Regions from separate parts of the Thermoanaerobacter siderophilus SR4 genome, predicted to be linked through region 1. Evidence: riboswitches for the same ligand, from Rfam matches in the RefSeq annotation. Region 1 holds a riboswitch; the other holds the start of a gene.
The links. Region 1 has a riboswitch for cyclic di-AMP ahead of THESIDRAFT1_RS12140 (cell wall hydrolase). Riboswitches for the same ligand answer to the same signal wherever they lie in the genome.
Positions count from the first base shown of each region.

Region 2: it holds a riboswitch for cyclic di-AMP, as region 1 does, so the genes downstream of both, THESIDRAFT1_RS09465 (C40 family peptidase) here and THESIDRAFT1_RS12140 (cell wall hydrolase) in region 1, are expected to answer to the same signal.

Region 1 covers NZ_CM001486.1:2,442,139-2,458,271, forward strand. Annotated here, with positions in the region: gene THESIDRAFT1_RS12140 (cell wall hydrolase) at 339-1,142, opposite strand; cyclic di-AMP (ydaO/yuaA leader) riboswitch at 1,142-1,268, opposite strand; gene THESIDRAFT1_RS14400 (hypothetical protein) at 1,327-1,485, opposite strand; gene THESIDRAFT1_RS12145 (sensor histidine kinase) at 1,572-2,945, opposite strand; partial or broken gene THESIDRAFT1_RS12150 (response regulator transcription factor) at 2,935-3,623, opposite strand; gene aroA (3-phosphoshikimate 1-carboxyvinyltransferase) at 3,642-4,913, opposite strand; gene THESIDRAFT1_RS12160 (prephenate dehydrogenase) at 4,923-5,765, opposite strand; gene aroF (3-deoxy-7-phosphoheptulonate synthase) at 5,762-6,778, opposite strand; gene pheA (prephenate dehydratase) at 6,803-7,627, opposite strand; gene aroB (3-dehydroquinate synthase) at 7,742-8,812, opposite strand; gene pepF (oligoendopeptidase F) at 9,013-10,803, opposite strand; gene sdaAA (L-serine ammonia-lyase, iron-sulfur-dependent, subunit alpha) at 10,805-11,698, opposite strand; gene sdaAB (L-serine ammonia-lyase, iron-sulfur-dependent subunit beta) at 11,711-12,379, opposite strand; gene THESIDRAFT1_RS12195 (hypothetical protein) at 12,470-12,709, opposite strand; gene THESIDRAFT1_RS12200 (cyclase family protein) at 12,716-13,333, opposite strand; gene zwf (glucose-6-phosphate dehydrogenase) at 13,352-14,809, opposite strand; gene gnd (phosphogluconate dehydrogenase (NAD(+)-dependent, decarboxylating)) at 14,823-15,719, opposite strand; gene THESIDRAFT1_RS12215 (hypothetical protein) at 15,937-16,133, opposite strand, start outside.
Region 2 covers NZ_CM001486.1:1,927,561-1,943,693, forward strand. Annotated here, with positions in the region: partial or broken gene polA (DNA polymerase I) at 1-703, shown strand, start outside; partial or broken gene coaE (dephospho-CoA kinase) at 715-1,310, shown strand; partial or broken gene THESIDRAFT1_RS09445 (lytic transglycosylase domain-containing protein) at 1,334-1,892, shown strand; gene THESIDRAFT1_RS09450 (nicotinate phosphoribosyltransferase) at 1,968-3,002, shown strand; gene THESIDRAFT1_RS09455 (peptide ABC transporter substrate-binding protein) at 3,022-4,605, shown strand; tRNA gene THESIDRAFT1_RS09460 (tRNA-Leu) at 4,800-4,887, shown strand; cyclic di-AMP (ydaO/yuaA leader) riboswitch at 5,049-5,181, shown strand; gene THESIDRAFT1_RS09465 (C40 family peptidase) at 5,187-6,110, shown strand; gene typA (translational GTPase TypA) at 6,230-8,053, shown strand; gene ltrA (group II intron reverse transcriptase/maturase) at 8,504-9,916, shown strand; gene THESIDRAFT1_RS09480 (metal-sensitive transcriptional regulator) at 10,072-10,338, shown strand; gene THESIDRAFT1_RS09485 (cysteine desulfurase family protein) at 10,357-11,508, shown strand; gene thiI (tRNA uracil 4-sulfurtransferase ThiI) at 11,512-12,654, shown strand; gene THESIDRAFT1_RS09495 (DUF2089 domain-containing protein) at 12,832-13,191, shown strand; gene THESIDRAFT1_RS09500 (DUF4097 family beta strand repeat-containing protein) at 13,214-14,314, shown strand; gene THESIDRAFT1_RS09505 (SHOCT-like domain-containing protein) at 14,327-14,710, shown strand; partial or broken gene ychF (redox-regulated ATPase YchF) at 14,740-15,829, opposite strand; gene THESIDRAFT1_RS09515 (YhcN/YlaJ family sporulation lipoprotein) at 15,972-16,133, shown strand, end outside.

The sequences.
Region 1 (16,133 bases):
GACTTATCCTTGAGACCTCCCCGGGTAAGAACGATAACTTTCATCTCATATATCTGCCAGATTTACTGTATGGGATTCGGGTAGTGTTGGACTTCGTTTTGTTACGCAAACTCATCCATCCCAATTCAGCCTCTTATCTGGTTCTTGTTCATCAGACCGAGATTTTGCCTTAAGCTTCCTTCAGATTCCACCTCACGATGGACACCCTTGCTCTTGGCTAGTGGTTCCCACTACCAAGCCCACAGCGGACTTTCACCGCCTAGTTATCGCCCATGCCGGGCGCACGTCAAAAACGGGTACTTAAATTGTACCCGTTTTTGACCCTCTCATCGGAAGTTTTACCTGCCGTAACAGAAAACCATATTACCTATTCTTGCCGCTATAGGAAGTGACCACAACCACGCATTAGTAGAACTTTGGTCAAAATAATACAAGGCTCCGTTTGTTGGGTCAACACCACTTAACGCATCTCTTGCTGCACTTATAGCGTCAGCTGAGGCAGGTCTATTTATCCACCCATTTAACACAGGAGTAAATTGGTAATTTCCGTATGCATCGACTTGATATATCACGTCTTTTATAGTATTAGGGAAAATACCACTTTTAACTCTGTTTATTACTACGGCCGCAACTGCTACTTTAGCCTGGTATGGTTCTCCATCTGCTTCCGCGGTAACAAGTCGCGCAAGGAGGTCAAATTCCTCTTTTGTGTAGGGTATTACACCCCTTTCAATAGAACCTCTGCTGACATCCTGATATGTCCTATTAGAAGAAGTATCACGGGGTATAATAAAGACTTGTCCAGGATATATTATGTCGCTTTTGTATCCGTTTGCAGATTTGAGCATATCAACAGTAATACCGTATTTTAAAGCAATTAAGTACAAGCTGTCACCTTTTTGGACAACATATGTGTTATCACTGCCCGGCACTTGTAAAACTTGCCCTGGATATATTATTGTATTTTGAAGGCCGTTTAAAGACATCAGCTTAGTATAGGTAGTCCCGTATTTTTGACTTATACCCCATAAGGTATCGCCGGGTTTAACTGTGTAAGTTGCGGCAAATACTGATTGGGAAATAAACAATCCGGCTATAACTGATGCGATGAGAGGTTTGACCTTGATGCGAATATTAAACATGTTGTTCCCCCTTTTGCCTCCGAGGTTAGTTGACGGGTTCGGGTTAGGGACACCCTACCACAAAAGTGGATTCACCCCAATTTAGTTCCCCCGTACCCCTTATCGGGGATTCGGCATATTTTTAACTAAATTATAGCCGGATATTTAACTTGTGTCCATATTAAACTGGTGGAAAGATAGGTACTTACTGGCACTCACTGTAACCACAGAAAGGACAGAAAACACAACCTCCCTCATGAACCAATTTAGCACCGCAATCCGGACATGTAAACACATTTACATTATTTTGATCAGCTTTATTTTCTTTTAGCTGTTTTTTATCCTCTGCCACTTGGTTTTTCATTTTAATCACCTCTATATATTGTTGTATTATTATAATACCACACAATATATAGAATTTCAAGAGCAAAGTTCGATAAAAAAATAACATCACCTTAAAGGCAATGTTATGGTAAATTCACTACCTTTCCCTACTTCACTTTTTACAGTGACACTTCCTTTGTGTTCCTCAATAATCCACTTAGCAATAGCTAATCCCAATCCTGCCCCACCTGTCTCCTTGGCTCTCGCTTTGTCTACTCTGTAAAACCTATCAAAAATATGTGGAATATCTTCTTGTGGTATACCTATGCCATCATCTTTAATTTTTATATAGGCTTTTGAATTATCTTTCCCCACATCAATTTCTATATTGCCATCTGAAGAAGTGTATTTTGCTGCATTGTCTAAAAATATCCTTATAAGCTCTTTAATGAGTTTTTTGTCAGCCGTTATATTTATGTCATTTTGCCCTTTTACAACTATATTTTTGCTTTCATTTAACATTTTTATTTCCTCTGCAACTTCTTTTATTACATCCTTTAAATTAAATTGTTCCTTATTTAACTTTATTGACTTATTATCTCCTTTTGCCAACAAAAGGAGTCTTTCAATGAGATGCTCCATGTCTAACGTTTCTCTTTTAATCGCCTCTATAGCCTCTTGCAATACGGCTTTGTCCTCTTTTCCCCATCTATCCAACATGTCAATATACCCTTTTATTACAGAAATTGGGGTTCTAAGTTCGTGAGAAGCATCAGAGACAAACATGTTCTGCCTTTTAAAAGAATCTTCCAACCTATCCAGCATGTCATTAAAGGTTTTTGCCAATCTTGTAAGTTCATCGTCTTCTCCATATATTTTAAGTCTTTTATTTAACCCATGGGCATCTATCTCTCTTACTTCTTTTGTCATATAATCCACAGGTCTTAAAGCCCTCTTTGTAACGAAATATCCTGCAATAAAGGACACAAAAATTCCTGCCGCATCCGCAAAAAACATCAAAATAAAAAGTAGCTTCAAAAACAAATATTCATTTTCCATGTCTTTTATCACTTGAATATAGAACACTTTATCATCGCTTTTAAAAATGGTATTGAGGTAAGTCAAATCCTTATCATATTTGTCAATTTTAACAGGAATATCTATGTTTACATCATGAGGAATATTAATTCTTTCTAATCTTTTAGAAGAATAGATGACATTCCCTTTTTCATCAAATATTTTTGTATAAATATTTTCATTTGGTATGCTTGAAAAAATCAAATCTTTTTCAGATAAATTGACGTCCCCTTTTATTTCCCCCAGTTTACTTTTTATAGCCTCTGCCTGGCTTGTTACTTGGTCCATTGCTTGGTATATTAAATAATATTTTAAGCCGTAAAGCACAGAAGCATTAAGCGCAACCAATATTACTGAAAAAACTACAGAATAAAGAAGAGCTATCCTTAAAGTTATGCGGCGGGGCCACAGTTTAATCTTCATCCTTATCCTCCTTCAAAGTGTACCCCACTCCTCTTATGGTGTGGATTAACTTCCGGTCAAAGGGGTCGTCAATCTTGCTCCTTAAATACCTTATATATACATCCACTATGTTAGTATCTCCATAATAATCATAACCCCACACACACTCAAGGATTTTTTCCCTTGTCAAAGCTATATTCGCATTTTTAATTAAAAACTCTAAAAGGTCAAATTCTTTTTTTGTAAGTTCAATTTTTATACCCGCTCTTCTTACTTCATGAGTTGTCAAATCCATAGTGATGTCGCTATATCTTAACACATCTTTTTTAAGATGCGGCTTTTTCTTTCTCAAAGCAGCCCTCACTCTTGCAAAAAGCTCTTCTATAGAAAAGGGTTTTGTCACATAGTCATCAGCTCCAATGTCAAGTCCTTCCACTTTGTCTTTTACTTCGTACTTGGCAGTAAGCATTATAACAGGTATGTCAGAATGTTCTCTTATTTTTTTAAAACTTCAAATCCATCAATTCCCGGAAGCATTATGTCCAAAAGCACAAGGTCATAATCTCCTTCTAATGCCTCCTTTAAGCCAGAAGGTCCATCGTAAGTCACAGTGACAGTATATCCTTCATGTTCAAACTCCAATTGTAAAAAACGGGCTATGTGCTTTTCATCCTCTATGATAAGTATCTTTTCTTTCATCATTCATCACCAATGATATTATAGCATATCAAAGGTTTTATAAAAATCTGGATATGAAATATTTACACATTCAGCATTTTTTATCTTAGTTTCTCCTTCTGCTATAAGTCCAGCAACCCATAAAGACATGGCAATCCTGTGGTCGTTGTAACTTTCCACTGTATTTCCTCTTAAAAAACCCGTCCCTTCTATAATCATCCCATCTTCTGTTTCAAAAATTTTTGCTCCCATTTTCTTTAATTCTGAAGTGATTGTATTTATTCTATTGCTTTCTTTTACTTTTAACTCCTCGGCATCTTTTATCACTGTTTTCCCTTCTGCGAAGACTGCTGCAACTGCTATTACTGGAATTTCATCAATAAGCCTTGGAATAAGACTTCCTCCAATTTCAATTCCTTTTAGCCTTGAAGTCTTAACTGTTATATCCGCTACTTTTTCATTGTTTATAGTTCTTTCATTTGTTAAGACAATGTCTCCTCCCATCTCTTTTATCACATCGATAATACCAGTCCTTGTAAGATTTACATTTACATTTTTTATAGTAACCTCCGAATTTGGAACGAGAGTTGCAGCAACAATAAAATATGCTGCTGACGATATATCCCCTGGTACAATAACTCTCTGCCCTTGTAATTTGTAGCCAGGGTAACAAGTTATTTTTGTGCCATTTACATCCACTTTAGCACCAAAAGAACTAAACATGAGTTCCGTGTGATTTCTTGAAGGGTAAGGCTCTTCAATAGTCGTTTTATCATCAGCGTAAAGGCTTGCCAACATTATGCTGGACTTAACCTGTGCACTGGCAATTGGCATTTTGTAATATATGCCTTTAAGTTTGTTTCCAAAAACCGTAAGAGGTGCAAAATTTCCTTCTCTTGCTTCTATTTTCGCTCCCATCATACTAAGAGGAGTTATCACTCTTCCCATAGGGCGTCTCTTTATAGAATCATCACCTGTAAGCGTTGTCTCAAACTTTTGACCAGCGAGAATACCCATCAAAAGCCTAATGGTAGTACCCGAATTTCCTACATCAAGGATTTTTTCGCTTTTATTTAAATAAAGCCCTTTTCCATGAACTTTAGCATTTGTTCCTTTTAATTCAATATCAACTCCTAAATCCTTCATACAATTAATAGTAGATATACAATCTTCTCCCAAAAGAAAATTTTCAATTTCTGTAATCCCTTCTGCAATTGACCCAATCATTACAGCTCTATGGGATATTGACTTGTCTCCAGGGACTGAGATAATACCTTTTAAAAATCTTTTCTTTTTAACTTCAATATCCATAACAACACCTCAAGTTATAGTGTTTCGATATTTTCTTGCATCTTCAAGAAACTTTTGTATGCTGTCAATATCGTCATTTTCTAAATAACAAATAAAGTCACTTAGGACTTTCCTGTAATTTTTTAGTAACTCCAAAATAACTTCTTTGTTTGTACAAATTATGTCTTTCCATATTTCAGTCTGAGACGAGGCAATTCGCGTAGTATCTTTAAACCCACCAGCTGCGTATTTAAATGCTTCACTGCTTTTGTTATAAGCAAAATTCGTAAGGGTAGCAGAAAGAATATGAGGTACATGACTTATTATTCCGACAATGGCATCGTGTTTATTATAATCCATTATTACCGGTTTTGCACCTATTTTTATTATTACTTCATTTATAAATAATTCTAAAACATCTTCCTTTACATTATCAAAAGGCATCAACAAATAATTAGAGTTGACAAATAAATCTGCATCAGCGTTGTCATAACCTGCTTTCTCTGTGCCAGCCATAGGATGGCCCCCGATGAAAAAAATTTCATCGGGCAAAAATTTTTGCACTTCTTCCATTATAACTTTTTTTGTACTTCCAACGTCAGTTACAATGCAACCTTTTTTTAAATAAGGAAGTATATTTTTAGTCTTTTCAACAATTTTTCCAACAGGCGTGCATATAAAAACTACATCAGCATCTACTTGAAAATCAAGGTGTGTCACGCCATAAGAAATTACTCCCTCTTCAAACGCTTTGTGTAAACTATTTTCATTTATATCAACAGCCATAACTTTTATATCAGTATATTTACTTAACGCTTTTGCCAGTGACCCTCCTATAAGACCCAATCCTACAATAACCGCATTTTTTATCATACAAAATCACGCCCTACTGCTTTAGCGATAACCTTTATGTCCTCACACAAAGTCTCAAAATTTTCAGGAGTAAGGGATTGAGCCCCATCGGATAATGCATTTTTAGGGTCTGGATGTACCTCAATAATGAGGCCATCGGCTCCTGCTGCTATAGCGGCTTTAGCCATAGGAGCTACAAGGTGCCATTTCCCAGTCCCGTGACTGGGATCAACAACTATAGGCAAATGGCTCAACTTTTTTATGGCTGGGACTGCACTTAAATCCAAAGTATTTCGCGTATAAGTTTCAAACGTCCTTATTCCTCTTTCACAAAGGATGACGTCTTTATTACCCTCGCTTAGGATATACTCCGCAGCACTTAACCACTCTTCTAATGTTGCCGCAAGTCCTCTCTTTAATAAAACAGGCTTGTTGATTCTACCTACTGCTTTAAGTAATGGAAAATTTTGCATATTTCTTGTACCTATTTGTATAACATCAGCGTATTCCGCCACTAGTTCAACTGAATGGACATCCATAACTTCTGTAACAATCTTAAGTCCAGTAAGTTCTTTAGCTTCTTTTAGCATCTTTAAGCCCTCTTCTTCAAGGCCTTGGAAGGAGTAAGGTGATGTTCTCGGTTTAAATGCTCCTCCTCTTAAAAATTGAGCTCCCGCTTTTTTAACAGCCATAGCACTTTCAAAGAGTTGTTCTCTGCTTTCTACCGCACAAGGGCCCGCCATTATAACTATGTTGCTTCCACCAATTTCGATGTCTTCTACTTTTACCACAGTTGGCTCTGGTTTAAATATCTTACTAGCAAGTTTGTAAGGCTCCACAATAGGAATGACTTTTTCTACTCCCTCCATCATTTCTACAGCCTTACCTTCTAATTTTTTCTTATCACCTATAACACCTATGACTATTTTTTCTTCACCTTTTGAAATGTGGTAACCTAAACCAAGAGATGTTAAAAGATTTGTAATATCAGAGATTTGCTTATCAGTGGCATCAATATTCATAACAATTACCATTTTCAATTCCTCCATTCTACCGTTCTACTTAAATTTAGGATATGAACCTAATACTTTTAAAAAATCCGTTCTACCTTTTAACTCCTCTAAGACACTCTTTACTATTTCATCTTCTCTATGCCCCTCAATGTCCACCCAAAAAACATATTCCCCAAGTTTTTTCCTTGAAGGTCGAGATTCTATTTTTGTCATATTGATTTTTTTGTTGGCCAAAACCCCTAAAGCGTTATATAAACTGCCTGGAACATTTGGGACAGAAAAGACTATTGATGTCTTGTCTTTCCCTGTGACAACCCCGTCCTTTTGAGAAAGGACCAAAAACCTTGTATAATTTTCTTTTACATCTTGTATGTCCCTATCAATTATTCTCATACCGTAAATAACAGCTGCTCTTTCAGGACCTATCGCCACTACTCCAGGTTTAGATTTGACACCTAAGACTGCTTGGGCAGTACTGTCTGTAGCTTTTATTTCCGCATTGGGAAATTTTTTAGATATATATTCCCTGCACTGAGCAATTGCCTGCTGATGAGAAAGTATACAATGTACATCTTTAAATTCAACTGGAGCATCCGAAATCAAGCAATGGGAAATAGGTATTATCACCTCTCCTTTTATCATTATCCCATTTGCGTCGTTTATCAGCATATCTACGGCAATATTTACAGAACCTTCGATAGAGTTTTCAATAGGAATTACTGCCTCTTCGCATAAGCTATTGCTTATACAATTTATGACTTCCGGAATGGTGTTAAACTCTACAACTTCACAGTTTTCAACACCTTGTGTGTATTTTATAACAGCTTCTTCAGAAAATGTTCCTTTAGGCCCTAAATAACCAATTTTCATCCAACACCCCCTTGCAATTTATAATATTGGTGATATTTTAATACTTTGCATAAGTAAAGTCAAGTAAATTTTTCATAAAGTCTAAAAAAGATAAAGAAAAAAGCGGTTACCCGCTTATTTTAAAACTTTTAAGATTTCTTCCTCTTTAACAGTCGTAACTTCAGCTTTTCCTAAACCACGAAGAAGAACAAAATTTATTTTGGCTTCTCTACTCTTTTTATCAAGTTTTATAGCCTCTACGATGTCTTCTTTGTGCAAATCCTCATAATCTGTAGGTAATCCTGTCCTTTGTATTAAAGAAAAAATTCTTTCAAAATATTTTTCATCAATATACCCTAAATTTAATGCAAGTTTACAAGCGTATACCATACCTATAGCAACAGCTTCACCGTGAATATACCTCTCATAACCTGTTAAAGCTTCAATGGCATGTCCTATTGTATGGCCAAAATTTAATATTGAACGCAGGTTTTCTTCTTTTTCATCAAGAGATACGATTTTCCCTTTTATTTCGCAAGATTTTTTGATTATATGCCTTAATTTATCTTCTTTTAAATCTAAAATTTCATAAATGTTGCTTTCAATATACTCAAATAAACTAAAATCCCATATAATACCATATTTGATTATTTCAGCTAATCCACCAAGTATTTCTCTTTTATCTAACGTGTTTAAAACGGCGGTGTCTATATATACCATTTTAGGTTGATGAAAAGCTCCTATTATGTTTTTGCCTTTTTTTAGATTGACTGCTACTTTGCCCCCTACACTGCTATCAACCTGCGCCAACAAAGTCGTAGGAATTTGCACAAAGTCTATTCCCCTCATGTAAGTTGCTGCGACAAATCCAGCTATGTCTCCTACAACGCCTCCTCCAAGAGCTATAACTGAACTGTCTCTTAAAAGTCCATAGTCATAAGCTTTTTCAAGAAGCCTTTGTGCCATTTCCATTGTTTTACTTGTTTCCCCTGCAGGAATAACTTCATATGACACATCAAAACGACTTTTTTTAAGACTTTCATTGAGTTTTTCAAAATACAAAGGATAAACATTAGAATCAGTTATTACAAATGTTTTACTGCTTCTCACATGTTTCTTTATCACTTCTCCTACTTTATCCAAATAATCATAGGCAAAATAAATAGGATAAGACCTTTCTTTTAAATCAACTGTTATAAAATCCAAAGTTCACACCTCACACTTTTTTATTTTAATATTATACATCATTAAAAAGAAAAAGTTAAGCAAAATGAGTAAAACAATATTTCAGCTTAAACTTCTTCTGGCTCTTTATCAAAATAATAGAGGTACATGTCTTCAAATTCTGGTTCTACTGATTATTAAAAAACAAAAAGGACAGTCTCTTTTACTGCCCTCTTGATTCATTATAGCATTTTTTCAAACTCATCAAGCAATTTTTCAAAAACATCCAAAGCTTCATTTACTGGTTTTGGAGTAGTTAAATCCACTCCTGCCTTCTTTAAAAGGTTTAAGGGATAATCAGAGCTCCCGCTCTTTAAAAACTCCTTATACCTTTCTACAGCTTTTTCCCCCTCATTTAATATCATCTGAGAAATAGCTATTGCCGCAGAAAATCCAGTAGCATATTTATAAACATAGAAATTTCTATAAAAATGTGGGATTCTCGCCCACTCATAGCTTATTCCTTCATCTACCACTATGTCATCTCCATAGTAGAGCTTATTTAATTCATAATATTTTTTGTTTAACACTTCCGCTGTAAGAGGTTCTCCTCTCTCTGCCATTTCGTGTATGAGTTTTTCAAACTCAGCAAACATAACTTGCCGATAGACTGTCCCTCTAAATTCCTCAAAGAAGTGGTTCAAAAGATAAAGTTTTTCTTTTTCATCTTTAGAATTTTTTAAAAGATAATTCATAAGTATAGCTTCATTGCAAGTAGAAGCTACTTCTGCCACAAAAATCTTATAACCTGCATACACATAGGGCTGGGTCGCATTTGAGTAATAGGTATGCAAAGAATGTCCCATTTCATGGGCAATTGTAAATACATCATTTAATTTGCCCTGATAGTTTAAAAGTACATAAGGGTGAGTGCCATAAGTTCCCCATGAATAAGCTCCAGAAGTTTTTCCTCGATTTTCATATACGTCCACCCAACGAGAATTAAATCCTTTCCTTAGTAAATTTATGTATTCATCTCCTAACGGTTGTAGTCCTTCTAGCACGAGGTTAATTGCTTCTTCATATGTAAATTTCTTATCATATTCCTGTATCAAGGGCACATACAAGTCATACATGTGAAGCTCATCTAAACCTAAAAGCTTCTTTTTAAGCCTCACATATCTATGTAATACATCAAGTCTACTATGTACTGTCTCTATAAGATTGTTGTAAACTTCTACACTAACATTGTCTTCAAAAAGTGAAGCTTCCAAAGAAGAATTGTATTTCCGTGTTTTAGCGTAGAAAATATCTTTCTTTACATTCCCCGCCATTGTAGAAGCAAAAGTATTTATAAATTTTTTGTATGTGTCATACATGGCGTTAAATGCGGCTTTTCTGACGTTTCTGTCTTTACTCTGCATGAAGCGTACAAAATTGCCATGAGTCACTTCTACTTCTTTGCCTTCTTCATCTTTAATAGTGGGGAATCTCATGTCAGCATTATTCAACATAGTATATACATTTGAAACAGATTCTGCCAATGTTTCTGCTTCTGCTAATATTTTTTCTTCTTCCGATGAAAGTACATGAGGTTTAAACCTGATTAAATCTTCAAGATATTGCTTATAAATCTTTAATTCTTCTAATTCTTCTATCATTTCCATTAATTTTTGTGTATCAATGGATAAAATCTCTGGAGCTATAAAAGAAGTAGCACTCATAACTTCAACATTGAGTCTCATGGCCTTGTCAGTCAAAGCTTGATATTTGGGATTAGTATTATCTTCGTCTCTTCTCATACGGGCATAGGCAAAAATTTTGCTGGCTGTCATCCCAATTTGGTCATTAAGTTTTAGTACCTCTAATAAATTTCTTGAAGTGTTAATTTTGCCTTTAAACTTTACAATCTCTTTTAAAAGCTCTTTAGTCTTGTTATAGTCTTCTTCCCACAAATTCTCATTTTCATATATATCTTCAAGTCGCCATTTATACTTATCTTCAATTTCGCTTCTATCTTTTAAAACCTCCACTTTAATCCCCCCGTTCAACTTTTTCAAATATCTCTTTCTTAAGCCTTATCCCTGTAGGAGTCTTTGCAAGTCCCCCTTCTGCAGTTTCCCTTAAAGCGTAAGGTATAGCTTTCCCTACTTTATACATAGCTTCTACCACTTCGTCAAAGGGTATGACACTGTCCATTCCTGCTATTGCAAAATCAGCGCATATCATAGCATTAAGCGCCCCAAGGGCATTTCTCTTTTCACAAGGGATTTCTACCAACCCTGCAACTGGGTCGCATACAAGCCCTAGCAAATTCATTATAGCAAAAGAAGCTGCCGTCAAACACTGTTCTGGTGTTCCCCCCATAAGTTCTACTAAAGCTGCTGCAGCCATCGCTGAAGCAGAACCTACTTCTGCTTGACATCCCCCCTCAGCTCCAGATAAAGTAGCATTTTTAGCTATTATAATACCTATGCCGGTAGCAGTGAAAAGAGCTCTTGTCATATCATCATCACTTTTGCCAAATTTTCTCGCCACTGTAATAAGAGCTCCCGGAATAACTCCACTGGAACCTGCAGTAGGAGCAGCAACAATTTTACCCATAGAAGCATTTACTTCTGTCACTGCAAGAGCAGAAGCAGCAGCTTTTGCCATTGTTTCACAAGAAAGAGTATTGCCAATGATTATTCTTTCATATAGTTTTTTTGCATCTCCACCTGATAAACCACTTACTGATTTTAAATCTTCATTTAAACCTTTATTAATAGCTTCTTTCATTACTTTGAGGTTATTTCTCATCTTTTGAAAAATTGTATCAAGGCCTTCTCCTGTCTTTTCTTGCTCCGCTAGCACCACAATTTGCGATATTGGTAAGTTAAATTTTTTTGTAAGTTCTAATAGTTCATAACCATGATTAAATTGATACATTTTATACCTCCATTACATAGGATTTATTATTATGGCATTTAAAATTCCATCAATGTTTTTTATGGTTTCTTTTGCAGCATCAGGTATTTTTTGGTCTGATTCTATGACCATAATAGCTTTGTCACCTTTTGAATGCCTGTACACTCTCATAAAAGCTATATTTATTTTGTAATCTGCAAAAATTTTAGTGACATTTGCCACTATCCCTGGTCTATCTATGTGATTTGTAATCAACGTTTCATATTCACCAGTAAACTCTACCTCTATGCCATTTATCTCTTTTAAAAGCACATTTCCTCCACCAATAGAACATCCTAAAATGCTGTTTTTCTGTCCACTTTTACCTGTTATTATCATTTTTACAGTATTGGGATGTGGTGATTCTTCGTCACTTTCAGTAAATTTAAACTTTATCCCTTGCTGTCTTGCTATTTCAAAAGAATGAGGCAGTTTCTCATCATCTGGGTCAAAACCTAATATCCCTGCCACAAGAGCCTTATCCGTACCATGTCCCCTATATGTACGGGCAAAAGATTCATACAATACAAATTCCACTTCTGATATATCCTCTTCCACAATTTCTCGAGCAATTTTCGCAAGCCTTGCGGCCCCTGCTGTATGAGAACTGCTGGGTCCAATCATCACAGGCCCCATAATATCAAATACACTGTATTCTCTCATACAAAATCCCCTTACGTAAAAGTTTTCTTAACTATATTGTACCTTTAGCCCTATAAAAATGCAATAGAACAACAAGCCAGTAAATCTGACTTATTGCTTTTTTATTTTCAATTTTTTTATATTTAAGGGTTTTAGCTTATTATGCTTGATTAGCACCTCTTTAAAAGCTACGTCAATAGTCGTACCTTTTTGATACTCTAAATATACTTCTTCAAAAAATTCTTTGCCGAATTTTTCAAATAAAAGTTCTATATATTCATCTGTATTTTCTTCATCATATGAGATTTTTCCAAAAACAAAATTTTTGCCCTTAGACCATTTTAACTTCATGATTTTTTACTCTTCCTTTATCAAAACAGCTCTTGTAGGGGAGGCTTCGGCACCTCTAATTTTTAAAGGCGCAGCATATAAGAAATATTCTCCTTCTTCTACATCTTTTAACCGTAGTCCCTCAAGAATAACTATACCTGCTCCTAAAAGAATCTTGTGAGTTTCATGCTCCGGCTGATTTCTCTCAATTCCTAACGCATCAATACCTACACCAATTACACCTTTTTCTTTTAAAAACTGGGCACCGCTTTTATCTAAATAGACAAATTCAAAATCGAAATCCTCTCTAAAAGAATTTCTTGTTTTAAATATTATAAAATCTCCTTTTTGAATGTCTTTACTTGCAAGGTCTTCCGATGTTATTTTATCAGATATATTTGTAAAGTCAAATACTTTACATTTAGTTATAACCTTATTGAGGTCTATATTTTCTACTGTATCTCCTCCCCTAATCATGTGTAGAGGAGCATCAATATGCGCTCCTGTATGCATGTCCATGCTAATACAGGACTCTCTCACATCGCCACTATCAACAGTAATAGTATGTTTAGGCCTTTTCTCTTCTTTATTTTTGTAAACAGTCATATTTTCGTGAATTTCCATTGAAATATCGTATATTTTCATTTAATTTACCCCCTTCTTTTATACATTCCACCACATTCTATTGTCCCTTAGTAACAGCTCATTTGCTTCTTTAGGTCCCCAGGTCCCTGGCTGATAATTAGGAAAGTCAGGCGTTTTGTCTTTCCATGCTTCAGCAATAGCATCTACAAACTTCCAAGAATATTCTACCTCATCCCATCGCGTAAATAAAGTAGAATCTCCTCTCATGACATCGTAAAGAAGTCTTTCATAAGCTTCTGGAGAATTATTTGAAATCTGGCAATTTTGACAAAAATCCATATTTACAGGTTGTATGGTGATATCTCCTGCCCCAGGGACTTTTGCATTAAATTGAAGCTTTACACCTTCCTCAGGTTGAATTTTTATAACTAACAAATTTGGCAATAAATTTTTATATTCTTTAAAATACAAGATTCCTGGCAACGGTTTGAACTGTATTACAATTTGTGTAGACTTTTCCGGCATTCTTTTGCCTGTGCGAATGTAGAAAGGTACTCCTGCCCAGCGAAAATTTTCTACATGCACTTTCAAAGCTACAAATGTCTCTGTACTAGAAGTAGGGGAAACTTTGTCTTCTTGTCTATATCCTGCATACTGCCCTCTCACAACATTTTTCTCAACAGCCTCTGGAGTAAATATCTCCAAAGACTTCAGAACTTTTACCTTCTCGTCTCTTATAGATTCTGTATCGAGGTTTACAGGCGGTTCCATTGCCGTTAAAGTTAGAAGTTGAAGCATGTGATTTTGTACCATATCTCGTAACGCCCCGGCTTTTTCATAATACCCACCGCGATTTTCTATTCCGACTATTTCATTTGAAGAAATCTGAACATTATCAATATACCTTCTGTTCCACACAGGTTCAAAAAATACATTAGCAAATCTAATTATCATTATGTTCTGAAGCATCTCTTTTCCCAGATAATGGTCTATCCTGTAGGTATTCCTTTCCGTGAAAACATCAGTTATTATTTTATTTAATTTCCGTGCCGATTCCAAATCTTCTCCAAAAGGTTTTTCTATGACCACCCTTTGCCAGGAAGTCTCATTATTTACCATACCATGCCTATAGAGTTTTTCAACAATTATACCGAAATATTCTGGAGCTACTGCAAGATAGTATACCCTATTGCCCTTTGTATTGTATTTTTCATCAAGTTCTTTTAAAAAAGAACTTAATTCCATATAGCCATTATCATATACAAAGTCAAATCTCTTATAATATATCCTTTCACTTAAATCTTGCCAAACTTTTTCATCAATGTCAAATCTCGAATAATTTTTAACGGACTCTAATACTTCCTTCCTATATTGTTCCTCTGTTTTGTCTCTTCTTCCTATGGATACAACAGCAAAATTTTCAGGAAGAATTTTTTGGTATTTCAAATTGTACAAAGCAGGCATAAGTTTTCTGTGAGTCAAATCCCCTGTCCCGCCAAATATAACCATTATATTAGATATATTATTTTTAACCATAAAACCACCTCTATTAATTCTTTTCCACCGCATGTCCTCCAAACTCATTTCTCAAAGCAGCTACAACCTTTCCTGCAAATGTATCTTCTTGCTCTGAACGATATCTCATAAATAAAGACTGTGCAATTACAGGCACTGGCACTTTGAGGTTTAAAGCTTCTTCTACCGTCCAGAGTCCTTCTCCAGAAGAGTGCATTACTCCTTTTATCCCAGACAATTTAGGGTCTTTTTCAAAAGCTTTTTCCATAAGCTCCATAAGCCATCCGCGAATCACTGACCCATGACTCCAAACTCTGGCCACTTCTTTTAAATCAAAATCAAACTGACTTTTCTCTAAAACCTCAAACCCTTCTCCTATAGCTTGCATCATTCCGTATTCTATGCCGTTGTGAACCATTTTTGCAAAATGTCCTGAGCCGTTTTTGCCTGTATGTAAATAACCGTTTTCCGCACTTATATCCCTAATTAGAGGTTCAATATATTTAAAGACCTCATCTTCTGCTCCTATCATGGTGCAAGCCCCATGTCTTGCTCCTTCAATTCCTCCACTTGTGCCTACATCTACAAAATCAATTTCTTTTTCTTTAAGCATCTCATACCTTCTTAAAGTATCTTTATAGTAGGAATTGCCGCCGTCTATTATGATGTCATGTTCTTCAAGCAAGGGAACTAATTTTTCTATCATTTCGTCAACAGGGTCTCCTGCAGGTACCATAAGCCATATTATTCTTCTCCTTTCAAGTTTTTTTACTAAATCTTCAATTGTATAAGCTCCTTTTATTCCTTCCTTTTCAGCCTCCTTTATTTTCTCAGGTGACCTGTTATATGCCACTACCTCATGCCCATGGTCTCTCATATTTAAAGCAAGATTAAATCCCATTCGTCCTAATCCAATTAAACCTACCTTCATATAAATCCTCCTTAATAATAATTATTGTTGTATAATATTTTTTACTTGAGTGTGTTATATAATTATATCACACATTTTAAAAATTTAAATGACGAAAATCACATGCTTTCATTTAAAAAGCAAGGAAAAACCCTGCTTAATACCTTTACACTATTATTTTCCCTTGTTTTTATCTGCAATATAACAAATTTTAAAAAGGGACCTATTTTAGTCCCTTTTACCTTATTCTTAAATACACTTTTAAATAATTTATCATATTTTTAGCATTTTCTTCATAGGTGTCTATATAAATATTTTTTCCATCAATTGTATAACTAAAATCCGTAAAACCTTGATTCATAAGGTACTCTTTTACAGAGTTTTCCCCTAAATCTCCTTGTGCAATAAGGATTTTTTCTCCCACATATTTCCCAT
Region 2 (16,133 bases), 510 kb from region 1:
GACTAAAGATGGGTATATTGTCTCGGCTGATTATTCTCAGATTGAACTAAGGGTTTTAGCACATGTTTCGGGGGATGAGAAGCTAATAGAATCTTTTATGAATAACGAAGATATACATTTAAGAACAGCTGCTGAAGTTTTTAAAGTCCCAATGGAAAAAGTTACACCTGAAATGAGAAGAGCGGCAAAAGCCGTAAACTTTGGTATAATATATGGCATTAGCGATTATGGGCTTTCTCGAGACCTTAAAATATCAAGAAAAGAGGCAAAAGAGTATATAAATAATTATTTTGAAAGATACAAAGGAGTAAAAGAATATATTGAAAAAATAGTGCGATTTGCAAAAGAAAATGGCTATGTGACTACAATAATGAACAGAAGAAGATATATTCCTGAGATAAACTCAAGAAATTTTACTCAAAGGTCGCAGGCTGAGAGGTTAGCAATGAATGCTCCAATACAGGGAAGTGCGGCTGATATAATAAAAATGGCAATGGTTAAAGTTTATGAAGATTTTAAAAAATTGCAGTTAAAGTCTCAACTTATATTGCAAGTGCACGATGAGCTTGTAGTAGATACGTATAAAGATGAAGTAGATATTGTAAAGAAAATATTGAAAGAAAATATGGAAAATGTGATAAAACTAAAAGTTCCTCTTGTTGTTGAAATTGGTATAGGGCCCAATTGGTTTTTAGCCAAGTGAGGTGTACAAAAATGCAAGTAATTGGACTTACTGGCGGTATTGCATCAGGAAAAAGCACTGTTTCTAAGCTTTTAAAGAAGATGGGTGCTGTGATTATTGATGCAGATATTGTATCGAGAGAAATAATGATAAAAGGAACAGAAGCATATAATAAAATTGTAGAATATTTTGGAAAAGAAATTTTAAAGGAAGACGGAGAAATTGACAGAAAAAAATTGGGTAATATTGTGTTTGCTGACAGAAGGAAGCTTAAAAAATTAAATGAAATTACTCATCCTATAATAATAGAGCGGATAAAAGAAAAAATAGAAGAAGAAAGAAAAAAAATCAGCAAAAGGCTATTGTATTAGATGCAGCTCTTTTAATTGAAATGAAACTTTATAAAATGGTAGATGAGGTTTGGCTAGTAGTGGTAGATTCAAAAACTCAAATAAAGAGGGTTATGGAAAGGGATAAACTTTCTTATAAAGATGCAATAAACCGAATAAAAAGTCAAATGCCTTTGGATGAAAAGATGAAGTACGCAGATTTTATAATAAACAATAGCAAAGATTTTAAAGCTATGGAAAAACAAGTTACACTATTTTGGGGAAGATTTGCAACATAAATCATAATATCGGAGGAGTTACTTTGAGGAAAAAAGTTGCGGTAATATTTTTGATATTAGTAGGTCTTTTGTTTACTTACGAGTTAAATACTCATTATTTTTAAAAAAATTTATCCTCTTAAATACCACAATTATGTAGTTTATTACGCAAAAGAGTATGGCGTAGACCCCTATCTTATTTTTGCTGTAATAAAAGTAGAAAGTAATTTTAAAAGTGATGCAATTTCTAGCAAAAATGCTATAGGATTAATGCAAATTTTACCAGATACTGGAAGATGGATTGCCAATAAAGTAGGGATAAAAAACTACAGCGATGATATGCTTTTTGAGCCTAAATACAATATTCAGATGGGGACATGGTATTTGACTTATCTTCTTAAAACTTTTAATGGAAATATACAGTTAGCTGTAGCAGCTTATAACGGAGGTAGTGGAAATGTAGATGCATGGCTTAAAGACAAGAGATTTTCCAAAGATGGGAAACAGCTACATGCTGTTCCTTATCCTGAGACAAATAGATATATAAAAAAGGTGTTAGCAGTTTATCAGATATATAAATTTATATATGAAACTAAAAGTTGATATGAATATACAAAAAAAGCTGAAAAATTGGTATAATAGTATCGTTAAAAAAGAAAATAAAAAGGGAGGACACAAATGAAACTATTAAAGCATTTAAAAGACTTAAATGAAGTAAAAATTGAAAAGGATAGGGAGTTTTTCTCAGCTACTCATGAAGAAATAAAAAATGCATGGACTACAGATGTGTATTTTTTAAGAACCCAGGATATTTTGTCATATCTTGGTGTACAAGATAAAATAGTCACAGCGGAGATATTTCCAAGAAAAAAAGGAGTTTTTGCAGGGTTACCAGAAGTAATGAGTTTACTTAAAGACAAAAATGTGGAAGTATGGTCTTTGGAAGAAGGGGACACTTTTGAAGCTAAAGATACAGTAATGAGGATAAAAGGGCCTTATAGTGAGTTTGGAATTTATGAGACGGCAATATTAGGAATTCTTGCAAGTTCTTCCGGTTGGGCAACAGCAGCAAGGGAGCTTAAAGAAGTTGCCAAAGACAAACCAATATTATGTTTTGGTGCAAGGCATGTACATCCAGCTGTGGCACCTGTGATGGAAAGGGCGGCTTTAGTAGGAGGGGCAGATGATGCCAGCTGTATTTTAGGTGCAAAATTAATGGGGAAAGACCCTAAAGGGACAGTACCTCATGCTGCTTTTTTGCTTGCAGGAGATACATTAGAAGTGGCGAAAGCTTACAGAGATATAACTCCCCTTGATGAAAAGATAACCATTTTAGTTGATACTTTTAAAGACGAAGTGGAAGAGGCTTTGAGGGTTGCTGAATTTTTAGGGGATAGATTATACGGAGTAAGACTTGATACTCCATCAGAAAGAGGTGGAGTTACACCTAGTTTAGTGTATGAACTAAGGCAAAGATTAAATCAAAAAGGATTTACAAATGTAAAAATTATAGTTTCTGGAGGTTTAAACCCAGAACGGGTAGCAGAACTTTCTGAAAGTGGAGCAGATGCTTTTGGAGTAGGAAGTTACATATCTGATGCTCAACCTATTGATATGACAATGGATATAAAAGAAGTGGAAGGAGTACCTATTGCTAAAAGAGGGAGAATTCCTGGAATTATCGAAAATAAAAAATTGAAAAAGATAAAATAGTTTTCGGAGATGATAGTTAATGAGAAAATTTATTATATTATCTTTCATTTTGATGTTTATTTTTACAGGATGCAAAACTACTCCGCAAAATATGGTAAATTTACCTCAAGCATCTGAGGACAAAACTAAGATTGAAGAAGAAAAGCCAGTAGAGGGTGGCACTTTAAGAGTAAATATTACTTCTTTTGATACATTAAATCCTTTTTTGAATGACAATGAGAGAGTAAGGCAAATGTTAAATTTGTCATTGGAAGGATTAGTTACCTTGGATAAAACTTTAAAACCTATTCCTCAATTAGCAGAAAACTGGCAGATAAATGGACTTAATATAAAATTTTATTTAAAAAAGAATGTTAAATGGCAGGATGGAGTAAGTTTTACAGCTAATGATGTAAAATTTACTTTTGATTCTTTTAAAAATAAGGATGTAAAAAGTCCTTATAGGGATATTCTCATTAACTATCTCTCCTCTTATAAGACAAATGGTGATTATGAATTTGAAGTTGTTTTAAATAAACCTGTTGCAAATCCAATAGCTTTGTTTACTTTTCCTATTCTAGCTGAGCACCAATATAAAGGTAAGGAAGATATTTTAAATAAAGATATTGTACCTATTGGTACAGGGTCATATAAGATATCTTCTTACAGCGTTGGCAGAGAAATTATTTTTGAAAGAAATCCTTATTATAGAGGCGACAAACCTTATATAGATAGTATAGTGTTTAAAATTGTGCCTGATGAAAATGCTATGATAACATCTTTTCAAAGCAAAGAAGCAGATTTTACTTTTTTAAGTGACATAGACTGGGATAAATACAAAGAAATTTCAAACGTAAATATTTATAAATACGTTATGCAAGATTATGTATTTATGGCCCCTAATTATCAAAAGCCAGCTTTGAAAGATTCAAATGTCAGGAAAGCGATGTGTTATGGAATAGATGTTGACAAAATTTTGAGAGATGTATATTTCAGTCATGGGTTAAAGTCATGTATTCCCGTTCGCCCTGATTCGTGGCTTTATAGCAATAAAATAGTATCTCATAATTACGATATAAAAGAGGCAAATAAAATATTAGAGGAAAGTGGTTGGAATTTAGTTAAAGGGATAAGGAGCAATGGAACTTATCAGCTCAAATTTGATTTGCTGGTAAATGCAAATAATCCATATTTGATTAAAGTTGCTAAAATTATAAAGAATAATTTAAAAGATGTAGGAATTGAAATAAACATTGTACCAAAAGATTGGAGCAATTTACTAAGTTCTGTATATTCGGGTAAATTTGATTTGGTGTTAATGGAGTGGAATTTAAGTTATAATCAAGATATGTCTACAATGTTTATGACAAAAGGCAAAGACAATTTTATGGGTTATAGTAATTCTAAAGTTGATGAAATATATAGTAGAATTTTTTATGATTCAGAAGAGAATTCTTTAAAAACAGATTATCAGGCTTTGGAACAAGTTTTTTTAGAGGAACAACCCATAATTGGCCTTTTCTATATTGAAGGAGCAGTTATGGCATATGACAATGTAAAAGTTGTGGACCCTACTGGATTTAATGTTTTTAACAATATAGAAAAATGGTATATCAAAAAATAGGTATTGACACTGACCTAAAAAGATTATATAATTCATAGTGTGACGAAATTAAATAAAGCGTGCGGTGGTGGCGGAACTGGCAGACGCGTACGTTTGGGTGTACGACTACTCAGTGATGGATATTTTAATTGAAATGATTAATAGGTTTGCCACCTTGACAAACGAGTTAAGTGAGCAGTATAATAAAAACGCAGGCGGGCGTGCTGGAATTGGCAGACAGGCATGTTTGAGGGGCATGTGAGAGATAATCTCGTGTGGGTTCAAGTCCCACCGCCCGCACCATAAATAAAAGAGAAAAGAGGCGTTAAGCCTTTTATTTTTTGTCACACAAATTATTAATTTTTTATAAAATATATTAAAAAAAGATTAAAAAATTTAAGAAAATGTAATGTAAACATTGACTTTGACTGTAGGATATGATAAGATAAGACAAAAGGACAAAATATGCAATCTTGCCGAATCCGAAAGGTACGGAGGAACCGCTTTTTGGGGTTAATCTGTAGCTTTAAGCTGCAGTAGGGATACCTTCTGTCCCGCACCCGACAGCTAACTCCGGAGGCAATAAAGGAAGGAGATTTGCAGTGGATCAGCGAATAGGAAAGATGATTTTTGGAATTTCTGTGTTTGGTGCGACGCTGATTGGTAGCTCTTTTTTGAACCCAGCGTTTGCGGAAGGACTGGGAGTTGGAAAGATTACAGGCAATTATGTAAATGTGCGGACTCAAGGAAGCTTATCAGGAAGTGTCATTGCCCGCTTAAATTGGAATGACACAGTGACTGTGTTAGATAAGGAAAACGGGTGGTACAAGATAAAGCTTTCTGATGGAAGAGAAGGATGGGTTTTTGGTGAATATTTATCCGTAAGAAATTCTTCTAATGTCTCAAGAGGAGATTCGGAAAAAGCAGCAAGTGTTGGTATAGTGACAGGTAGTTACGTTAATGTGAGAAGTGAAGCGGGTTTATCTGGCAGCGTTGTAGCACAGCTTAACAAGAATACTACAGTGAATGTGTTGGGTAAACAAAATGGGTGGTATAAAATAAAGCTTTCGGACGGAAGAGAAGGATGGATTTACGGAGAATACTTAGCAGTGAGGAGCCCTTCAAGTATCTCAAGGGGTGAAGTAGATAGGAGTTTGATAGATAAGTTAATAGATTTTGCCAAGTCTTTTGTGGGGACTCCTTATGTCTATGGAGGTTCAACTCCAAAAGGATTTGATTGTTCCGGCTTTGTTCAATATGTTTTCAAGAATGTAGGTATTAATTTACCAAGAACGGCAAATGAGCAAGCTACTGCAGGAGAATATGTAAGTTATAACAATCTTCAACCAGGAGATTTGGTATTTTTTAAAACTTTAGGAAGCAGTGTGATAAATCATTCAGGAATATATATAGGTAATGGTGAGTTTATACAAAGCTCTTCAGGTAGAGGGAAGGTCATAATAAGTCCTTTAAACGAAGGGTATTATAAAGAACATTATGTTACAGCAAGAAGAATTATAAAATGACCTATGATAAAAAGAGTGCTCTAGAGAGTGCTCTTTTTTATATTGACTATTTTTATTCCTTGAGATATTATATAATACTGTATACGCGATATAGCCTATTTTATGGAAGGAGATACCTTATGAAATTTGTAAGAGAAGATGTAAGAAATATAGCCATTATTGCCCATGTTGATCATGGTAAAACTACTTTGGTTGATGCTATGCTTAAACAAAGCGGTATTTTTAGGGCAAATGAAAAAGTTGAGGAAAGGATCTTGGATTTTAACGATTTAGAAAGAGAAAGAGGTATAACAATTCTTGCTAAAAATACTGCTGTTAGATATAAAGATGTGAAAATAAATATAGTGGATACCCCAGGACATGCAGATTTTAGCGGTGAAGTAGAGCGAGTATTAAAAATGGTAGATGGGGTACTTTTGTTGGTAGATTCTTTTGAAGGACCTATGCCACAGACCCGTTTTGTATTAAGTAAAGCATTGGAACTGGATCTAAAACCTATAGTTGTCATAAATAAAATTGATAGGCCTGATGCAAGGCCTCAGGAGGTTATTGACGAAGTCTTAGATCTATTTATTGAATTAGGAGCAAATGATGACCAAATTGATTTCCCTGTTGTCTACACCTCTGCAAAAGAAGGTATAGCAAAATTAAGTTTAGAAGAAGAGTCTCATGACTTGAGACCTCTTTTTGATACGATTTTAGACTATATTCCTGCACCAATAGGAGATATTGAAGCACCATTACAACTTATAGTGACTACTTTAGATTATGATGATTACATTGGGAGAATTGCCATTGGAAAAGTAGTTAGAGGAAAAATAATTTCAGGGGAAGAAGCGGCTATATGTAAAAGAGATGGGTCAATACAAAAAGTTCACATAAATAATCTATATCAGTTTGAAGGACTAAAAAGAGTGCAAGTAGAAGAAGCAAGCTTGGGAGATATTGTGGCGGTTTCTGGCATAAGCGATATTGAGATTGGAGAGACCATTGCAGATAGAGATAACCCCGAGGCGGTAGACTTTGTTCGCATAGAAGAGCCAACAGTTTCTATGACTTTTAGTGTAAATACCAGTCCTTTTGCTGGAACTGAGGGTAAATACGTTACTTCAAGACATTTAAGAGAAAGGCTTTTTAAAGAGCTAGAGACAAACGTCGCATTGCGAGTTGAAGAAACAGATTCTACTGATTCTTTTAAGGTGTCTGGAAGAGGAGAGCTGCATCTTTCTATTTTAATTGAGACTATGAGACGGGAAGGGTATGAATTACAGGTTTCTAAGCCTACAGTGATTTTTAAAGAAATAAATGGAGTAAAAATGGAACCTATTGAACTTTTGACAATAGATATTCCTGAAGAATATATGGGAGTTGTAATGGAAAAATTAGGACCGAGAAAAGCTGAATTGATGGATATGCACACATTAAAGCCAGGAACTATAAGGCTTAAGTTTAAAATACCTACACGAGGCTTAATAGGGTATCGGTCTGAATTTTTAACAGATACAAAAGGAAATGGCATAATGACCTCTGTCTTTTATGATTATGCACCTTACAAAGGAGACATTCCTTCTCGTACGAGAGGCGCTCTTGTAGCTTTTGAGACGGGGGTTGCGACAACTTATGGCCTTTACAATGCTCAAGAGAGAGGGACACTTTTTATAGAGCCAGGTACAAAAGTGTATGAAGGGATGGTTGTGGGAGTTAATTCAAGAAGTGGAGATATTGATGTCAATGTATGTAAGAAAAAACATGTGACAAATTTAAGGTCTGCAACGGCGGATGAGGCTTTGAGGCTATCTCCTGTAAAAAAGATGTCCTTAGAAGAAGCATTAGAGTTTATAGATAATGATGAATTAGTGGAAGTTACTCCTCAAAGCATTAGAATACGAAAAAAGATTTTGGATTCACAACAAAGATATAAAAATGCAAAATATAACAAATAAGGGAGCCTTTTTGGCTCCTTTATTATTTATGTGCGCCCGGCATGGGCGATAACTAGGCGGTGAAAGTCCGCTGTGGGCTTGGTAGTGGGAACCACTAGCCAAGAGCAAGGGTGTCCATCGTGAGGTGGAATCTGAAGGAAGCTTAAGGCAAAATCTCGGTCTGATGAACAAGAACCAGATAAGAGGCTGAATTGGGATGGATGAGTTTGCGTAACAAAACGAAGTCCAACACTACCCGAATCCCATACAGTAAATCTGGCAGATATATGAGATGAAAGTTATCGTTCTTACCCGGGGAGGTCTCAAGGATAAGTCATGGAAGTAAAATCTGAAGTGACAACCCATACAGTGATGTATGGTTGAACCTTGAGAAGTCAGCAGAGGTCATAGTACTTATCTAGACATGAATAGATAAGGAAGGACCGAACGTTAGGAGGTTTTGGAAATCTTATGGACTCGAAAGATATGCAGAGACTGCAGACAACTCAACAAAGAGGCTATCCGTTGAATAGAGAAATGGAATTTCAAAAGACAACGGAAGTGCATAGTATATCATCGGCGTCGGAAGATGGAAGAAACGAGGTACAAAGATATACCGGCAAGATGCTTGAAATGATAGTAGAACGAGGGAACATGGAAGCAGCATACAAGCGCGTTGTTGCAAATAAAGGAAGCCATGGAGTCGATGGGATGGAAGTAGATGAACTTCTACCGTATCTCAAAGAAAACTGGCCAACCATAAAACAACAACTGCTGGAGGGGAAATACAAACCACAACCAGTGCGAAGAGTAGAAATTCCCAAACCAGATGGAGGAGTAAGACTACTAGGAATACCTACAGCACTAGATAGACTAATACAACAAGCAATAGCCCAAATACTGAATAAAGTCTACAACCATACATTTTCAGATAGCAGTTATGGATTCAGACCAGGACGCAGTGCAAAAGACGCAATAAAAGCCGCAGAAGCATACATAAATGAAGGATACACATTGGTTGTAGATATGGACTTAGAAAAGTTCTTTGACAGAGTAAACCACGACATAATAATGTCCAAACTAGAAAAGCGGATAGGGGACAAAAGAGTACTAAAGTTAATACGAAGATACCTAGAATCAGGAGTAATGATAAACGGAATCAAAATATCAACAGAAGAAGGGACACCCCAAGGAGGGCCATTAAGTCCCCTATTAGCAAACATAATGTTGGACGAACTAGACAAAGAACTTGAAAGGAGAGGGCACAAATTCTGCCGATATGCAGATGACTGCAACATATATGTAAAAAGCAGGTCTGCAGGAAACAGAGTAATGAAGAGCATAAAGAAATTCATAGAAAGCAAATTAAAACTAAAAGTCAACGAAGCAAAAAGTGCTGTAGATAGACCATGGAGAAGAAAATTTCTTGGATTTTCATTCTACACAAAAGAAAACGAAGTAAGAATAAGAATCCATGAAAAATCCATCAAAAGGTTTAAGGAAAAAGTAAGAGAAATAACCAATCGGAACAAGGGAATAAGCATGGAAAACAGAATAAAAAGACTAAATCAAATAACAACAGGATGGGTCAACTATTTTGGATTAGCAGACGCGAAAAGCATAATGAAAACCCTTGACGAATGGATAAGGCGAAGACTAAGGGCATGTATATGGAAACAATGGAAGAAGATAAAAACGAAGCATGATAACTTAGTAAAACTAGGAGTAGAAGAACAAAAAGCCTGGGAATACGCCAATACAAGGAAAGGCTACTGGAGAATATCCAATAGCCCAATCCTAAATAAGACTCTTACAAATAAATACTTTGAAAGCATAGGTTATAAGAGTTTATCCCAAAGATATCTAATTGTACACAATTCCTAATGAACCGCCGTATACCGAACGGTACGTACGGTGGTGTGAGAGGACGCTGAATAAAATAATTATTCAGCTCCTACTCGATATAGGAATTGACTCTTTGCAAATTTTGTGGCAAAGTTAATATATAAGGAATTAAATTAGTAAAGGGTGTGTTGTAAATGGGCGATAATTTGAGAAATGATATTTTGATGAGATTAAAGACGATAAAAGGGCACATAGCAGGGATAGAAAAAATGGTAGAAGAGTCAAAAAGTTGTGAGGAAATTTTATTGCAGATAGCAGCTGTAAAAGCTTCTTTAGAAAAAGTGGGCATGTCTATAATACAAGAGCATGCTAAGGAGTGTATATTAGCAAGTGAAGATGGAAAGGCTACCTATGAAGAAGTACAGCGAACTATTAATTTGTTAATCAAGTTTGCAAAATAGATAAAAGGGATGATGCCTATGGAAGTATACCTTGACAACAGTGCTACTACACGAGTTAGGAAAGAAGTTATAGAGAAAATGGTAGAGGTTTTAGAAAATGAATATGGCAATCCTTCTTCGTTACATTTGAAAGGGTATCAGGCTGAAAAATTGATGAAAGAAGCAAGAGAAAATGTTGCTAAACTAATTAACGGAGATATTGAGGGGATTGTTTTTACTTCTGGTGGTACAGAATCAAACAATCTTGCTTTAATTGGAGTAGCGGAGAGTTTGAGAAAAAAGGGTAATCATATAATTTCTTCCGCTATTGAACATCCCTCTGTACTTAATGTGCTAAAATATTTAGAGGAAAATGGCTTTGAAGTAACCTATTTAGCTGTGGATAAAACAGGAAAAGTAGATGTAAAAGACTTAAAAAGAGCTATAACTGACAAAACGATTCTCATTTCAATTATGGCTGTTAACAATGAAATAGGTACGATTGAGCCAATAGAGGAAATAGGTGAAATAGCAAAGGAAAGAGGTATAATTTTTCATGTTGATGCTATACAGGCAGTGGGAAAAATAAATATAGATGTAAAAAAGCAAAATTTAGATATGATTTCTTTAAGCAGTCATAAAATACACGGCCCTAAAGGTGTAGGAGCCTTATATATTGATAAATCAGTAAAGATTAGGCCAATAATTTTTGGAGGAGGACAAGAAAAAAATTTAAGGTCTGGGACAGAAAATATGCCAGGAATTGTGGGATTTGGTGTGGCTAGCAAATTAGCCAAAGAAAATTTCCACGGTAATGTAAGCAAATTAATGACCTTAAAGAAGCAACTTTATCAAGGCATAGTTTCTGAAATAAAAGATGTTCATTTAAACGGGCCAAATGTTGAAGAGGGAGCGCCACATATACTCAATATTTCTTTTGCCGGTGTGAGGGGAGAGGTGCTTTTACACGCTCTTGAAGAAAAGGGCATATATGTTTCTACGGGATCGGCTTGTTCTTCCAAAAAGAAAGGACAAAGTCATGTTTTAAAAGCGATAGGTCTTAAAGAGGACCTTATTGAAAGCGCTATAAGATTTTCCATTGGAATTTTTAATACAGAAGAAGAAATTGACTATACTATATCAGTGTTAAAAGAAAAAGTGAATTTTTTAAGAAAGTATAAACGGAGGTAAAATATGCAAGACATATTATTGATTAAATATGGAGAATTAGCTTTAAAAGGAGATAATAGGTCTTTTTTTGAAAATAAATTGATAAAAAATATAAAACATGCTCTTTCTGACTTTAAGGAAGTTAAAGTTGAAAAAACTCATGGCAGAATTTATGTAGAATGTGATGGAGATATTGAAGAGGTAATAGAAAGATTAAAAAAAGTCTTTGGTATTGTAGGAATAACAAAAGCTAAAAAAACCGATTTAAACTTGGATGAAATATTTAAAGCTGCAGTAGAACTTATGAAAGGACACGAAGGAAAGACTTTTAAAGTAGAGACTAAGAGGCCAAATAAGTCTTTTCCTTATAACAGCATGGAGGTCAGCCGCAGAGTAGGAGCAGCAGTATTGAAAAATATCAAAAACTTAAAAGTAGATGTCCATAATCCTGATGTGCTTTTAAATGTAGAGATAAGAGAAATGGCTTTTGTATACGCGGGAGTGATTGAGGGAATAGGAGGCCTTCCTCTTGGGACAAACGGTAAAGCGACTGTACTTTTGTCAGGAGGCATTGACAGCCCTGTAGCTGCTTGGATGATGATGAAAAGAGGCGTAGAAGTAGAAGCGGTTTATTTTCACAGTCCTCCTTATACCTCTGAAAGAGCTAAAGACAAGGTTGTAGATTTGTGCGAAGTCCTTTCTCAGTATGGCCAAAAGATAAAATTACATGTAGTGCATTTTACTGATTTGCAATTGAAAATTTATGAAAAGTGTCCACCAAGATTTACTACTATAATCATGAGAAGGATGATGATGAAGATAGCAGAAAAAATTGCTCAAAAGAATGGTTCTATGGCTCTAATCACTGGGGAAAGTTTAGGACAAGTTGCAAGTCAAACGATTGAAAGTTTATATGTAACCAATACTTCTGTGTCTATGCCAATATTTAGGCCTCTCATTGGAATGGATAAGACAGAGATTATAGATTTAGCTCAAAAGATTGGTACTTTTGAGATCTCTATAAGACCGTATGAAGACTGCTGCACTATTTTTGTGCCGAAACATCCTGCTACAAAGCCTAAGTTAGACAAAGTAATAGAAGCAGAACAAAAAATGGAGTATCAAAAATATATTGATGATTTTGAAGAAGAGGTTATAGAAGTTTAAGCCAAGCAGCTTTGCTTGGTTTATTTTTATCCTTTAAAAAATTAATTTTTTTAAACTAAAACTTAAAATAATTTAAAATTTTTATTGACATTTTTAAAATAAGTGTTATAATAAAAACAAGATGACGAATGTGAGCAGGCTTTTTATAATAAACTTGCCTTTTAAGAGGTGATATTAATGAATGAAGTAATAGGTAGATGTCCAGTTTGCAGTGAAAAAATGGTGGTAACAAGGCTGGAATGTCCTCAATGTGGAACAGCAATTGAAGGTAAATTTGAACTTTGTAAATTTTGCTATTTGTCAAAAGAGCAAAGAGATTTTTTGGAACTTTTCATACGGACGAGGGGAAATATAAGGGAAATGGAAAAAGAATTAGGCTTATCTTATCCTACAATTAGAAACAAATTGGACAATTTGATTGCTGCTTTGGGATATGAAGTTGAAAGAAGGCCTACAGTAGACAAAAAAGAAGTCCTGAAGAAGTTAGAAAGTGGTGAAATAACTGTTCAAGAAGCTTTGAAACTTTTAAAAGAATAGTAAGGATTAGGGGGCAAGCTCTATGAATGAAGAAAAAGAATTGATTTTAAAAATGCTAGAGGAGGGGAAGATAACAGCAGAGGAAGCGGCTCAATTGCTTGAAGCGATAGAGGGAGAAGAATTTTTTTATGAAGAAGAATTAGAAGAGATAGAAGAGAAAGAGAAGGCAAATAAAAAAGAGGAAAGTTTTTCAAAGCTAGAAGAAATTCCTTTTAAAATAGAAGAGAAAATTGATAAGGCAATCTCTACAGTAAGAGAGAAAGAAAGAGAAATTTCTACTTTTGAGAGGACAGTTGACCGGCTGCTGGATACTTTTTTAGGAATATCTTTAGGAAAGACAATTGAAAAAGAATTTCGATGCGATAGTGTAGCGGAAAATGCTAATATAAGAATAGAAGGGAGAAATGGAGAAATTTATATTGAAACGTGGGAAGAAGAGTATGCTTCTATTACCACAAGATATGTAGTTCCCAGAAATGGAGAAGAAGAAATTATATACAATTGCCAAAATGGAATATTAGAAGTAAAGAAGACTCCAAAGATAAAGGCTTTGAGTGTTAAAATGTATCTTCCTAAGGTTAAATATAAAAATATAACACTTTCTACTACAAATGGCAGAATTTCCATAGAAGGTATTGAAGGAGAAAGTCTGCAGGCTTACACTACCAATGGAAGCATTTACTTAGAAGAGATAAAGTTTTATCAAATAGAGAACCACACTACAAATGCGAAGATAGAGGTGGATGATGCTACTTGTGAAAGGGTTGTTTGTCGCACTTCTAATGGCAGTATAGCAGTAGAGGACAGTACTTTCAACGATGCAGATTTAAACACAATAAATGGTAAAATTATTGTAGAGGATTTTAAAGTCAATTCAAGCAATTCTTCCCTAAAGGCAAGTACTACTAATGGCAGTATCGAAATGGAGATTGCTGATGAAAAGGTTGGCGTTTCTTTTGATTTGAGCACAGTAAATGGCAAGTGTCAAGTGAAATTGCCAAGTATGTTTTATGAGGTAAGAGGAGCTACTCATCTTAAAGGGAAAACTCAAGACTATGAAAAGGCTTATAATAAAATAAATATAGTAGCTCGTACTGTCAATGGGAATGTTCATTTAGAGTGAGGGGGTATTTTTATGGAAGAAGAAAAAATGAGAATTTTAAAGATGTTAGAAGAGGGCAAAATAACAGCTGAAGAAGCGGCTGAGCTATTGAAAGCTATCGATGATAATGGGGGAGAAGAAATAAGTGCCAAAACAAGTCAAAAAAATAAATTCAAATGGATGAAGATAAAGGTTTATGACATAGTTAACAATAGATTAAAGGTGAATCTTGCAATACCATATAGTCTTGTCAACTTGGGAATGAAAATAGGAGGAAAATTTATTCCTTCTGAAGTTACAAATGCAGGTATAAATTTAGAAGAAATTCTTGAGGCGCTAGAAAAAGGAGAAACAGGGAAAATAATAGATGTATATGATGAAGAAGATGGGGAACATGTAGAAATAAGTCTGGAGTAACGTATAAAAATCGCCTTTTATGGCGATTTTTATACGTTAAATCTGAAGACTACTATATCCCCATCCTGCATCACATAATCTTTTCCTTCCAGTCTCATAAGTCCCATTTCTCTTGCTGCTGCCTGTGAACCAGCTTTTACTAAATCTTCATACGAGATCACTTCTGCCCTTATAAATCCTTTTTCAAAATCTGAATGAATTTTTCCTGCTGCTTGAGGTGCTTTTGTGCCTTTTTTTATTGTCCAAGCGTGGACTTCTTTTGGTCCAGCGGTGAAAAAGGTTATAAGTCCAAGGAGAGAGTAACCATGCCTTATTATGTTGTTAAGGCCAGGTTCGGCAAGGCCGTATTCTCTCAAAAGTTCATTTCTTTCTTCATCACTTAAAGAAGCTAATTCTTCTTCAATTTTTGCACTTATAACTAAAACTTGGGAATTCTCATTTTCAGCATATTCTTTTAGTTGCTTTACATATTGATTTTCTTCTCCTGAAATTAAGTCTTCTTCTGATATATTTGCTACATACATAACAGGTTTATAGGTAAGCAACATAAGTTGACTTACAAAACTTTTTTCTTCTTCAGTAAATTGAAGAGCCCTTACAGGTTTCCCTTCATCTAATCCTTTTTTATTTTTCAAGTACTTCCACTTCAAAGGCTGCTTTTTTATCATTTCGCGCAAGTTTTGATGTTTTTTGAAGACGCCTTTCAATAACTTCCATGTCAGCAAGTATAAGCTCTAAAGTTATTATTTCAACATCTCTTATAGGATCAATACTTCCTTCTACATGGACAATGTTGCTATCTTCAAAGCATCTTACCACGTTTAATATAGCATCAACTTCCCTAATATGAGAAAGAAATTTATTTCCTAAACCCTCTCCTTTACTTGCCCCTTTTACAAGTCCTGCTATGTCAACAAATTTTATAGTTGCAGGTATGATTTTTTGGGGATTTTCAATTTTTGACAAAAAATCTAACCTTTCATCAGGCACAGATACAATTCCGACATTTGGCTCAATAGTGCAAAAGGGGTAATTTGCACATTCTGCACCTGCTTTTGTAATTGCGTTAAACAAAGTGCTTTTACCGACGTTAGGTAGTCCAACAATTCCTATTTCCATTTTATCTTCCCTCCAATAGTTTTACATATGCATTATATATTACTCAAAAAATTTTTTCAAATGTTTTTCATAAACATTCCATAATTTAGCATAATACTTTTTAATAAAAGTGCAAAAATATATTTTGAGGAGGTGCATAGCTTTGAAAAAAATAAAAAGTATAATTACAATAATGCTTATTGGGATAATGATAATGGTTTCAATGGCAGGATGCAAAACTGCGACTAGAAAGCCTGCTCCTGCTCGTTATACACCGGCGCCTACAAGGACTACTCCTGCGCCTTCTAAGACAGCACCAGGTTAT